Regions from separate parts of the Agromyces silvae genome, predicted to be linked through region 1. Evidence: predicted binding sites of a transcription regulator. Region 1 holds the regulator's gene; the other holds the start of a gene.
The links. Region 1 encodes HspR, which represses chaperone genes until heat shock. Its sites were predicted from a motif close to AAGTTGAGTCNNNNNGACTCAACTT; they were not measured.

Region 1 (4,206 bases):
GTCGCCGAGACCGTTCGCGGCCGAGGTCTGCGCGGCGCTCGCGACCGCGGCGGCGGACTGGTCGGCGGCGACGACCCGGGCGTCGGGGAAGCGTCGTGCGAGCGCGACCGCGACGATGCCCGTGCCGCAGGCGAGGTCGACGACGGTACGGCTCACGGGCGCGGCGGGATCGGGCGCGGCGAGGCCAGGCGCGGTAGGGCCAGACTCGGCGAGGCCAGGCTCGACGAGGCCAGGCGCGGCGAGGCCAGGCGCGGCGAGGCCAGACGCGGCGAGGCCAGACGCGGCGAGGCCAGACGCGGCGGGGCCGGGCGCGGCGGGGCCGGCGGCGAGCGCCGGGTCGAGCTGGTCCAGGAGGAAGCGTGTGCCGATGTCGACCGTCGCGCCCGCGAACACGCCGCCGTGAGCGACGACCTCGAGATCGAGCGCGGCGTCACGGGCTCGGCGCGGCCAGCCCCGCACCCTCGCCCCGACCTGCTCGCCTGCCGTGGCGGGCGCACCCGGCGCGGGCGCGGGCGCGGCCATCAGCTCGCGCGCGATCAGCACGCGCGACTTCTGCCGCGCATGGGTGACGTCGAGCCGCGCGAAGCGCCGGCGCAACACGTCGTTCATCGCGGTGGACATGTGCTTGAGCCGGCCGCCCGCGACCACGACGACGTCGGGCGCCGCGTGATCTGCGATCAGCGCGGTGAGCTCGTCGAGCGCGTCGAGCGATCGCGGGAGCCTGAGCAGCACGACCCGCGCGTCTCGAACGAGCTCGGGAGTCGCGGGCTGCACGCTGATGGCGCCTGCGAGGCCCAACCGCCGTGCGTTGGCAAGGATCGCCCGCTCGCCGAGCACCGCATCCTGATGCACGCGCACCCCGGTGACGCCGAGGTCGGCCGCGACGCTCAGCGCGAGCGCGCCATGCGTATCGCCGATCACCACGACGCCGGACGCACCGCCGGGGGAATGCGCGAGGATCGGCTGCGCCTCGTCGAGGATCAGCCGGTCGGCGGCATCCGACGCCTCGAGCCCCGGCCCTTCGACGTCAGGCGCCCGGCGCAGGAGCGTGAGATCCATCTCGGCAGACTACCGACTCCGTCGAGTGCGCCGGTTCCGGGCAGCTCACCGGCGATCTCCGCGTGCGGTCTCGCGGGATGGCTCCTTCTGAAAAAGTTCCGCCATGGACTTGCGTTGTGATATATCGATATGCCATACTCGATTCACCGGGGAAAGCACGAACCGGGCTGGAAGGTGTTCCCCGCACGCGCCAGCCCAACACCGCTCACCAGAGCGGTACCCGGGGACCACACACGGACCTGGGCTGGAAGGTGTTCCCCGCACGCGCCAGCCCAACACCCCCGCCGGGCGATCCCGCCGGCGGCAGCGCATCGGGCGCCAGGCAACCCAATACCGGCCTGGCGTCCGAGCGCTGCCAACACCGCCCCGCGCGTCATGCACCCCGCAATTGCTCATCGAACGGTCGCAGATGGCGGGTGTGTCCGCCGAGCACTCGCCATCTGCGACCGTTCGACGCCCGCAACCGGCGATGGAGACCTCAAGCCGCGTTTGCTAGCCTCGGCACCGCATGCGTCAGCACAGAAGGACGAACACCGGGGAACGACGCGCCGCACGCACCCGCGAGGCGGCGACGTTCGGTGTACCCGCAAAGCGGGCCGGAATCAGCCCCCGCCGACGGCTCCGTCGGGCCGGCGGAGTGCTCGCGGCATCCGCGATCTTCGCGCTCGTCGGCACGGTCGCTCTGGCGCCGTTGCACACGACGGCGCCCAGCGGCCCGGCGTTCGCCGAGGCATCCGCCGCCGAGGCGAACCGCGACGCCGTGCAGCGCGTGACGATCGCGGGCGCCGCGAAGCAGCAGGCCGTCTCGCGCGAGTCGTACACCGCGTCCACCGGGCCCGAGACGCTCGTGCTCGGCGGCACCAACCACGACTGGGCCAAGCTCGTGCTCGTGGAGGGCGGGTTCCCCATCACTGACGCGAACGTCGCGGTCATCACGGAGTGGATGCGCGAGGAGAACGGCCCCGACAACTGGTGGAACCGGAACAACCCGCTCAACAACGGCAACGGATCGGGCGGCGGCTCGGGGCTCGGCAGCTACGAGACGCTGCAGGTCGGCGCCGTCTACGCCGCCGACAGCCTGCGCCGGCTCTCGTTCTACGACGCGATCGAGGCCGGACTGGACGCCGGAACCGACGCCGGCGCCACGGCCGCCGCGATCTGGGCCTCGCCCTGGGCGACCAGCCACTACGGCAACGGCGCACACTGGACGACGTCGCCCGTGCCGGTCGTCGAGGCCCCGGCCGCGGCCTGGGGTCGCTGAACGACCGGACGCCCCCTTATTCGCGCTCGAGCGGACGCCAGACGACGACCGCGGTCTCGCGCCGCACGCGCGTGCCGCCCTTGATCGTGATGATCTCGCCCGCGCTGCCAGCGGCGAACACCCGACGGCCGGGCCGGTTCAGCATCTCGTCGGCGAGCGCGGCCTCGAGCTCGCCGACGCGGCGGCGCAGCCCGATCACCTCGTCCTCCAGCTCGAGCACCCTCCGGATGCCCTCGAGGCTCACGCCCTCGGCCGAGAGCTGCGCGATCTCGCGCAACTGGGTGACGTCGCGCATCGAATAGCGACGCGACTTGCCGGCGGTGCGGGTGGGCGAGACGAGTCCGAGACGGTCGTACTGCCGCAGCGTCTGCGGATGCATCCCGGCGAGCTCGGCCGCGACCGAGATCACGAAGAGCGGACTGGTCTCGTTCATGCTGCGCTAGGCCTTCGCGCGCGCGATGAGATCGTCGCGCGGGTTCTCACGGGGCAGCTCGGCGAGGAACGCCTCGAGCTTCTCGCTCGCCTCCTTGCCGAGATGCGACGGCACCGCGACCTGGACCTCGGCGAGCAGGTCGCCCGTGCCCTTCTTCGTCTCGACGCCGCGACCCTTCACCCGCAGCACACGCCCGCTGGGGGTGCCGGGAGCGACCTTGAGCTTCACGGGGTCGCCGCCGAGCGTCGGCACCTCGATCGTGGCGCCGAGGGTGGCCTCGCCGAACGTGATCGGCACCTTCACCCGCAGGTTCAGGCCGTCGCGCTCGAAGACGGGGTGCTTTCGCACGTTGACGGTGAGGATGAGGTCGCCGGCCTCGCCGCCGTCGGGCGACGGCTGGCCCTTGCCCCGGAGCCTGATCTTCTGACCGTCGGCCACGCCCGCGGGAATGCGCACCGTGATCGGCTTGCCGTCTGAGGCCTGCAGGGTGATCTGCTCGCCCTTGGTGGCGGTGATGAAGTCGAGCGTGGTGCTCGCGGTGAAGTCGCGGCCCTTGGTCGGGCCGCCGAATCCCCGGTAGCCCCCGCTCGTCTGCCCGAACCGGCCGCCGCCGAACAGGTTGCCGAGCAGGTCGTCGTACTCGCCGCCGCCCTGTTGGAACGTGTACCCGCGGCCGCCGCCGGGCTGACCGCCGCCGAACATGCCACCGAACACGTCGTCGAAGCCGCCGGCCCCCGGGCCGCCGGGCGCCGTGAATCGCGCGCCGGACCCCATCGCCCGCACGGCGTCGTACTCTTTGCGCTGCTCGGTGTCGGAGAGCACCGAGTAGGCCTCGCTGATCTCTTTGAACTTCGCCTCGGATGCGGCGTCACCCGGGTTGGAGTCGGGGTGATGTTGCCGGGCGAGCTTGCGGTACGTCTTCTTGATCTCCGCCTCGCTGGCGTCTTTGCCGACCCCGAGGGTCGCGTAGAAGTCTTTGTCGAACCAGTCCTGACTGGCCATTCGGCACCTCCTCTCTGATGAAACGTCCGGGTGGTCGGGAAGCGCGAACCGCTCCCCGACCACCGAAGGGTGACTGGCGTTACGCGGGCGTCTTGACGACGACCTTGGCGGGGCGCAGCAGCGTCGAGCCGAGCAGGTACCCCGTCTCCACGACGTCGGCGACGGTGTCGACCTCGACGTCGGGTGACGGCTGCTGGAAGATCGCCTCGTGCTGCGTCGGGTCGAACGGCTCACCCGGCGTGCCGAACGGCTTCAGCCCGAGCTTCTCGACGGCGCCGCGCAGCTTCGCCGCGATCGTCGCGAAGGGCGCGTCGCCCTCGAGGTCGCCGTGCTTCTCGGCCCGGTCGAGGTCGTCGAGCACCGGAAGCAGCACGGCCACAGCGGCACCGACCGCGCGCTCGCGCTCGAGCTCGCGGTTCGCCTCGGTGCGCTTGCGGTAGTTCGCGTACTC
Region 2 (4,206 bases), 1.0 Mb from region 1:
AGGCATCCGAATCGTCCGAGGCAGCCGAATCGTCCGAGGCATCCGCCGCGGGCCGCCGCACGAAGCAGGCCAGCACGACCGCGCCGAGCGCGATGATCGCACCCGTGAGGAATGCCGAGTGGATGCCGCTCGCGGTCGCCTCGACCGCGTCGACACCGCCCTCGAGACCCGACGCGAGCCCGAGGGACATCATGGTCACGAAGAGCGCGGTGCCGGCCGCCCCGGCGAGCTGCTGCACCGTGCCGACGATCGCGCTGCCGTGGGGGTACAGGGGGCGGGGGAGCGAGCCGAGCGCGGAGGTGAGCAGCGGGGTGAACACGAAGCCGAGTCCGAGGTTCAACGCGAGGTGCACGGCGATGATCCACCAGACGGGCGTCTCGACGCCGAAGGTCGTCATTCCCCACAGTGCAGCCGCGGCCACGACCATGCCCGGGATGACCAGGGGGCGCGGACCGAACCGGTCGAACAGCGAGCCGACGACCGGCGCGATCACGCCCATGAGCACGCCGCCCGGCAGCAGCATGAGCCCGGTCTCGAGCGTCGAGAGCCCGAGCACCTGCTGCAGGTAGATGGGCAGCAGCACGAGCGTGCCGAACATGGCCCCCATGGCGACGACGACGAGCACGACGGCGAGTGAGAACGAGCGCGACGTGAAGGTGCGGAGGTCGAGCAGGGCGCGGTCCTGACGCTGCAGGAAGAGCTGCCGGAGGACGAACGCCACGAGCGCCAGGGCGCCGACGACGATCGGGATCCACACGGGGATGGGAGCGTGGCCGGTCGCGGCCTCGCCGATGCTGGCGAGGCCGTAGATGAGCCCGCCGAACGCGAGCGCCGAGAAGACGACCGAGATGACGTCGAACCGCACACGCTTCGGCACGGTGACGTTCTTGACCCAGATGGCGCCGAGCACGATGGCCAGTACGGCGATGGGCAGCACGATCCAGAACATCCAGCGCCAGTCGAGCGCCGACAGGATGACGCCGGACACGGTCGGGCCGATCGCGGGCGCGACCGCGATCACGATCGAGATGACGCCCATCATGCGGCCGCGGTGCGTGGGCGGCACCACGTTCAGCACCGTCGTGAACAGGAGAGGCATCATGATCGCCGTGCCTCCCGCCTGGATGATCCGGCCCGCGAGGAGGATCTCGAAGCCGGGCGCCAGCGCGGCGATCAGCGTGCCGGCCGCGAACAGACCCATGGCGGTGAAGAACACGGCGCGGATGTTGAAGCGTTCGAGCGCCCAGCCCGTGAGGGGGATGACGACGGCCATGGTCAGCATGAAGCCCGTCGTGAGCCACTGCGCCGTCGCGGCGGTGATGTCGAGGTCGGCCATCAGCCGCGGCAGCGCCACGCTCATGATCGTCTCGTTCAGGATGACGACGAACGCGGCCGCGACGAGCAGGGCGATCACGGGTCCGGTGCGGGGCGCGGGGGCGGTCGCGGGCAGGGATGCGCTGGGAGCGGCTTCGGCGGTGGTCACCAGGGGGTCCTTCGAGGGTTCGGATGTCTCGGGCGCGCCATTGCCCACGAGCTGCGTCCTCGATTATGGCAGAGTGTGCCAACATGGCGCGAGCTGTAGGATTTCGCCCATGGCGGACGACGAACCCGACGACCCATCCGGTGCCCCGCTCGGCCTGCGAGAACGGCGCCGCCAGGAGACTCTGCACCTGATCTCCGACGCGGCGCTCGAGCTGTTCGAGCGGCGCGGTGTCGCCGGCACGACCGTCGACGACATCGCGCATGCGGCGGGTATCTCACCGCGCACGTTCTTCAGGTACTTCGCGACGAAGGAACACGCGGTCTTCGTCGACGACGAACAGGCCGAGCTCGTGATGCACGAGACGCTCGCCGCGATCCGCGACGGCGCGCCGGTCGGTACCGCGCTCGAGAGCGGATGGCTGCGCCTGCTCGACGACTTCGCCGACGACGACGCCCTGCGCGAACGGGTGCTGCGCACCAGGAGGCTGATCGCCGCCGAACCGTCGCTGCTCGCGATCGCGCTCCAGCGGGACGAGGAGCACGTCGGCACGCTCTCTGCCGCCGCGGTCGCCGCGACGGGCGACGAGAGCGACGCGCTCACGGCGCGCGCGCTCGTGTCGATCGTCGCCACGACCTTCCGGCTCGCGTTCGACGAGTGGGCGCGTCGCGCCGAGGCGGATGTCGCGGCCGACGTCCGTGAGATCTACCTCGAGCTGCGCCGGGGGGTCACCGCGTACGCGGCTCAGCTGCTCCGCTGAACGAGCGGTCCGCGGAGCTCGAGCATCGAGACGGGCAAGACTTGAGTCGAGGAAGCTCAACTTGGTATCCTGTCAGCAAGTTGAGTCGAAGTGACTCAATATCTTCGATGAAGGGAGCACTCATGGCCACCACCTCATACGACCCGTTTCGTGACCTCGACCGCATGGCGTCTGCACTCTTCGAGACGCGCCGCGGCCCGCGACGCATGCCGATGGACCTGTACCGCGACGGCGATCACTACGTCCTGAGCGCGGACCTGCCGGGCATCGACCCGGGCTCGGTGGATATCGACGTCGACGGTCAGCTGCTCACGATCCGGGCCGAGCGCAGCCTGCCGGCCGGCGAGGGCGTCAAGTGGATCGTCCGCGAGCGTGAGGCGGCGTCGTACCTCCGGCAGCTCAACCTGGGTCAGGGGGTCGACACCGACCGCATCTCCGCGACCTACTCCAACGGCGTCTTGAGCGTCACGATCCCGGTCAGCGAGAAGGCGAAGCCACGGAAGATCTCGGTCGAGAGCGCCGACTCGGTCGGCACGCTCGTCCAGCCCGAGCAGCGGCAGGACCAGCCGTCAGTCGAGGCCTGACCGTCGCTGCGCACCGACACGAACGCCCCTCCCTCGGGAGGGGCGTTCGTCGCGTCGTGCCGATCCTCCGCGGGCGGGCCTGGGCCAGCCTGGGCTGGGGCGAGTCGGCCGACGAGGTCAGCCGGGTTCGGCTCCTGCGATGGTTCACCCGAACGTGACGCAGTAGGCCTCGGCGCCGGTATCGAGGAATTCGATCTCGAAGAGACGGTCGACGATCGGACCGGGCTGCCGGATCAGCTGATACGTGTTCTGGTCGCGGACGAGGCCTGTGCCGTCGGCTGCCACGTCGGTGCCGCGTCCGGCGCCCGGTAGACCGCCGGCCAGAAGTGATTGTCGAACGACTGCCAGACGGCGTACTCGCTGTCGACGGCGACCGGGTACTCGATGCCGAGCTTCGCGGTCTGCTCGGTCACGTTGCCGAGCACACGTTCGAAGCCGAACTCGGGCGTGTGCACGCCGACGATCGACAGCCCGGCGCCGGCGTACGTCGCGTGCCACGCGCGCAGGTAGGGGAGCGTGCGCAACCAGTTCACGCAGGTGTAGGTCCAGAAGGCGTCGTGCGAGCTCGCGTGCGAGCTGCACGGCGATCGAACCGACGCCACCGGCCGCACCGTGGACGAGCACGCGCTGCCCGGTGTGCAGCCCGCCGTGGGTGATCAGTCTCTGCCACGACGTGAGGCCCGAGATCGGCATGGCCGCTGCGGTCACGAAGTCGACCTGTGCGGGCAATGGCGCGAGATTGCGCGCTTCGACGGCCGTGTACTCGGCGAGCGAGCCGTTGCGCGTCCAGTCGGTCAGGCCGAACACGCGCTGACCGATCGTGAGTCCTGTCGTGCCGTAGCCGAGTTCGACGACGACGCCGGCGAGCTCGTGGCCGGGCACGCTCGGCGCTCGATCGTGGCCGTTGCGGTCGGCCCACGTGCCGGGCCAGGTCAGTTCGCCGGCGGTGAAGCCGGCGGCGTGGACCTCGACGATGACATCGTCTCGGCGGCGTGCGGATGGTCGATCTCGGTGAGCGTCATGGACTCGGCGCCGGCATCCGGATCCGACGCGGTGATGGCCGCCCGTGAGGGTGCCGGTGGGGTGGTGGGAGGAACCGCAGCTGTTCGTGTCCGAGGTGCGAGCCGCGTTCCGACCGTTGCGCTGAGCGGGCCCGGAGGCTCGCACTGATGAGGCCCGGAGCGGTGTCGGCGGGCGGGGCTAGCCTTGACGCATGGTCTCGTTCGCCGACAAGCCGCTGCTCGGGCCCCTGACGGTCGAGGAGTGGGAGACGTTCCTCGCCGACGACCCGCCGGAGGGTGGCGTGCGTCTCGTGCTGCGCAAGAAGACGTCGTCCGCGCCGGGCATCGCCTACGCCGAGGCGCTCGACGTGGCGCTCTGCT

Region 2: QU602_RS12420 (Hsp20/alpha crystallin family protein) is a predicted target of HspR. The motif match lies at 2,279-2,303, and genes of this name have one in related genera.

Annotation. Positions count from the first base shown of each region.
Region 1 covers NZ_CP133018.1:3,725,709-3,729,914, forward strand. Annotated here, with positions in the region: gene QU602_RS17035 (methyltransferase) at 1-1,059, opposite strand, end outside; gene QU602_RS17040 (hypothetical protein) at 1,568-2,320, shown strand; gene QU602_RS17045 (heat shock protein transcriptional repressor HspR) at 2,337-2,753, opposite strand; gene QU602_RS17050 (DnaJ C-terminal domain-containing protein) at 2,760-3,755, opposite strand; gene QU602_RS17055 (nucleotide exchange factor GrpE) at 3,835-4,206, opposite strand, start outside.
Region 2 covers NZ_CP133018.1:2,691,340-2,695,545, reverse strand. Annotated here, with positions in the region: gene QU602_RS12430 (DHA2 family efflux MFS transporter permease subunit) at 1-1,483, opposite strand, end outside; gene QU602_RS12425 (TetR family transcriptional regulator) at 1,593-2,240, shown strand; gene QU602_RS12420 (Hsp20/alpha crystallin family protein) at 2,363-2,824, shown strand; gene QU602_RS19135 (hypothetical protein) at 2,969-3,109, opposite strand; gene QU602_RS12415 (thioredoxin domain-containing protein) at 3,058-3,426, opposite strand; partial or broken gene QU602_RS12410 (alcohol dehydrogenase catalytic domain-containing protein) at 3,608-3,991, opposite strand; gene QU602_RS12405 (YdeI/OmpD-associated family protein) at 4,038-4,206, shown strand, end outside.